DNA from 2 places in the Schinkia azotoformans genome. Region 1 is predicted to be linked to the other one. Evidence: riboswitches for the same ligand, from Rfam matches in the RefSeq annotation. Region 1 holds a riboswitch; the other holds the start of a gene.
The links. A riboswitch is a leader RNA that binds a small molecule or an ion and turns the genes downstream of it on or off. The one in region 1 is predicted to bind S-adenosylmethionine.

Region 1 (2,204 bases):
TAACAGCAAACCGAGGACTATTCCAATAATAAATGTAGCAAATACTGAAATACCTGTCATATATAATGTTTCGACAGTCGCTTCCCACATTTTAGGCCATTTTACATTCGGAAGTAATGTCTCAAGCATGGTCAATCACCTCCACATCAACTTTATGACTTCTTATAAAGGTGATCGCTTCCTTGATTTCATCCGGACTTCCATCAAGATGGATAAATAATGTCCCATATGCACCACTCTGCGTTTGCGAAATTTTCCCTTGAAGAATATTTATATTAATTGTAAATTTACGGATTAATTGATTGATCAGCGGCTGCTCAGCATCATCCCCAACAAATGTTAACTGGATAACTTGACCATCTGGATATTTCTTTAATACATGTTCAATTGTTTCTTTTGTTTCCTCAGGCTCTGTCACTTGATTAACAAAACGTTTTGTAATCGGCTGTTGCGGCTTACGGAATACTTCCAAGACAGACCCTTGCTCAACAATTTTACCGTTTTCCATGACTGACACATTGTGACAAATTTTGCGAATCACATGCATTTCATGAGTAATTAGAACAATGGTTAGCCCTAGTTTTTTATTAATATCCACAAGTAAGTCTAAGATTTGATCTGTTGTTTGTGGGTCTAACGCAGAAGTTGCTTCATCACAAAGTAAAACCTTTGGGCGATTGGCTAAAGCTCTTGCGATCCCGACTCTTTGTTTTTGACCTCCACTTAGCTGCGATGGATAGGCATCTTCCCTGCCTTCTAAACCAACCAACTTAATCAGTTCATCTACTCTCTTCATTCGTTCAGCTTTATCTACACCTGCTATTTCAAGAGGAAATGCAATATTTTCTCTTACAGTTCTTGACCATAATAAATTGAAATGCTGAAAAATCATTCCAATTTCCTGACGAGCTTTTCGTAAATTAGCCCCTCTTATTTTTGTCAAATCCTGCCCAGCCACTTCGACTGAACCGGCTGTTGCTTGTTCTAGTCTATTTAATAACCGAATTAACGTACTTTTTCCGGCACCGCTATATCCGATAATTCCATAGATTTCACCTTGGTTGATTTGTAAATCAACATGATCAACAGCTCTTACTTCACCATTTTTTGTTTTAAAAATCTTTTCGACATTTTTAAGAGTTATCATGCTAAACGTTCACCTTCTTCCAAATGCTATTATACACCTTTCAACACTCATAATACTAAAATATAACTTAAAGAGAGCTATAATAAAAGAGCCTTTCTGCAGACGGGCAGAAAGGCTTGGTAGATTCCTTTCTCTCATCTGTGTGAATTGGCACCATGTCACTTGACGGTTGCCGGGTTTCATCGGGCACATCCCTCCACCTCTCTTGATAAGAGTTTTAAAGATTTATTATATTAAAATATTAGCATGTTTGAAAGTTTAGCATGGATAACCACTTTATGTCAATGTTAACTGTTTCCATCTATTAATCATATTTTACTATTTTGCAGCGTTAGTTAGGCTTGAAGTAACTCCTGTTGCTTTTTCAATTGCTTGCTCTAAATCTTCTAAAATATCGTCAATATTTTCAATACCAATTGATAGACGGATTAAGTCTTCAGAAACACCTGATTTTTTCAAGTCTTCTTCATTTAATTGTGAATGGGTAGTGCTTGCAGGATGAATAATTAAGCTCTTAGCATCGCCGACATTTGCTACGTGCGACCAAAGCTCTACGTTATTAATTAGGGTTCTTCCTGCCTCGCGTCCACCTTTAATTCCAAATACAACTACTGAACCAGCACCCTTTGGTAAGTATTTTGAAACATAAGCATGTGAAGGGTGATTTTCCAGTTCCGGATATAATACCCACTCAACAGCAGGATGGTTTTGTAAGTATCCCACTACTTTTCTAGTGTTTGCGATATGTTCTTTCATACGGACATGTAATGTCTCTAAACCTAAGCTTAGTTGGAATGCATTGAATGGACTTAATGCCGGACCAATGTCACGCAATAATTGAACCCTAGCTTTAATAATATAAGCAGCTGCACCAATAGCTTCAGCGTAAACTAGACCATGATAGCTTGGGTCCGGCTCGGTAAAGCCTGGGAACTTCGGTGAATTCCAATTAAATTTTCCTCCATCAATAATGACTCCGCCGAGTGTCGTACCATTTCCACCGATCCATTTTGTTGCTGAATGAACAACGATATCAGCTCCAAATTCGATTGGTCTT
Region 2 (2,204 bases), 150 kb from region 1:
ACTTGACGTGATTTGATAAATATATTATATTTAGTTACATAAAGTAAGTTAATAAAAAAATAAACAATGAACTTTAGGAGGACGAATAATATGTCAACATTTACATTAGATAAAGTACACAGTGGGATCGGATTTCAAGTGAAACACATGATGGTTTCCAAGGCAAAAGGTGAATTCAAAAACTTCGATGTTGCTGTTGAAGGTGATATTGATAATCTTGAAGGTTTAAAAATAACTGCAACAATTGATGCCGCATCGATCAGTACAAATAATGATGACCGTGATGGACACCTACGTTCAGCAGATTTCTTCGACGTAGAAAAATACCAAACTATCAAAATCGAAGGTCAATCGATTAAAAAAATCTCTGATGAAGAATATGAATTAACAGCATTAGTTACAATTAAAGATGTAACAAATACAGAAAAGTTTACAGTAGAATTTAGCGGTGTTTCTAAAAATCCAATGGATGGCAGCACTGTAACAGGATTCGATGTGGAAGGAAAAATCAACCGTGAAAATTACGGTTTAACTTGGAACGCAGCGCTTGAAACTGGTGGCTTCCTAGTTGGTAAAGATGTAAAATTATCTGCAAACTTTGAGTTTGTAGTAGCATAATGTATGCAAGCAAAAGCATGGCCTATTCTTGGGCTATGCCTTTTTCTTTATTATTTAAAAAATTTAAATAATTCATTGACAATTGGATTACTTGGTTTTATTATAGACATTAATTACTAATCAATATAATAATTTCTTATCAAGAGCGACTGAGGGAACAGGCCCATAGAAGTCCAGCAACCTCCATAATGGAACGGTGCTAAATCCTGCAGAATGATTTCATTCTGAAAGATAAGGTGAAAATTGACATTGTCAGGTTAACCCTCTTTCAAAATGAACGAGGGTTTTTTACATGTAAAAAAGATTGGGGAGGAGAGGGTTTCATTGTCTTTAAACACACGAATTGATCACCAAGTTCTTGAGAAAATTATTTATGCATTAGAAGGCTTAGAATTTGGAACGGTTCAAATAACAGTTCATGATTCACAGGTGACACAAATTGAAAAGAATGAAAAACACCGGTTTCAATTACAACAAAAAAAAGCAAAGACTCCTAGAACAAATGAAAGTTAAAAGTAAGACTCTAACAAAATTATATTTTTGCCGATCGGACCACCGAAGGCTCCTTTAGTTTTTAGGTGCAACTATGTACTAAAACTTTAGGGGCTTTTTTATTTTGTTAAAAGCCCTAAATTATCAAAGATTGGAGTGGGGAATTTGATCGAAGTTCACAACCTTGTGAAAAGTTATCATTCAAAAAAAGGAATTGTAGTGGGGGTGGATCATGTATCTCTGAAAATAGCAAAAGGAGAGATTTTTGGGATTATTGGGTATAGTGGAGCAGGAAAAAGTTCACTTTTACGGTGTTTAAATTTATTAGAAAAGCCGACTTCTGGAGAAGTATATGTTGATCAAGTTGAACTTACTTCCTTAAATAAAGTAGAGCTTAGGAAAGCGCGTCTGAAGATTGGCATGATATTTCAACATTTTTACTTAGTAAGTTCGAAGACTGTTTTTGAGAATGTTGCTTTCGCATTAAAGGCAGCAAGGAAATCTAAAGCTGAAATTCAAGACCGTGTCCTTGGGCTTTTAGAGATAGTGGGACTTGAAGATAAAAAAGATAGCTTTCCCTCGCAATTAAGCGGCGGACAGAAACAGCGGGTAGCCATTGCAAGGGCGTTAGCGAATGAACCAAATGTACTTCTATGTGATGAAGCAACATCGGCATTGGATCCTACAACGACTAAAGCAATCCTTAAGCTACTAAAAAAGATTAATGAGGATCTCGGTTTAACCATTGTTCTGATCACTCATGAAATGGAAGTTGTTAAAGAAATTTGTGACAAAGTTGCGGTTATGCAGTCAGGAAAAGTGATCGAGGAAGGTACGGTGTATGAAGTTTTTGCTAATCCTAAGGAAGATTTAACAAAAGAATTTATTAATACAATTTTACATTTCGGATTACCTGATCGGCTAATCGCAAATAAAAAAGGAAAAATTGTAAAAATTGTTTTCAAAGGAGAGGTAGCAGAGGAGTCGATTGTATCAGATATGCTTCAGACTTTTAATATTAAAGGAAATATACTTCACGGAAAAATTGAATACATCAAGGAAGTGCCACTCGGTATTTTTATTATGGAAGTAAT

Region 2: linked by a shared signal. The riboswitch ahead of P9E47_RS09865 (YezD family protein) and the one ahead of P9E47_RS10615 (methionine ABC transporter ATP-binding protein) in region 1 are both predicted to bind S-adenosylmethionine.

What each region holds. Positions count from the first base shown of each region.
Region 1 is NZ_JARSMD010000017.1:165,277-167,480, forward strand. Features, by position in the region: gene P9E47_RS10610 (methionine ABC transporter permease) at 1-129, opposite strand, end outside; gene P9E47_RS10615 (methionine ABC transporter ATP-binding protein) at 122-1,147, opposite strand; SAM riboswitch class I at 1,279-1,362, opposite strand; gene P9E47_RS10620 (O-acetylhomoserine aminocarboxypropyltransferase/cysteine synthase family protein) at 1,466-2,204, opposite strand, start outside.
Region 2 is NZ_JARSMD010000017.1:16,892-19,095, reverse strand. Features, by position in the region: gene P9E47_RS09870 (YceI family protein) at 91-618, shown strand; SAM riboswitch class I at 752-856, shown strand; gene P9E47_RS09865 (YezD family protein) at 943-1,131, shown strand; gene P9E47_RS09860 (methionine ABC transporter ATP-binding protein) at 1,276-2,204, shown strand, end outside.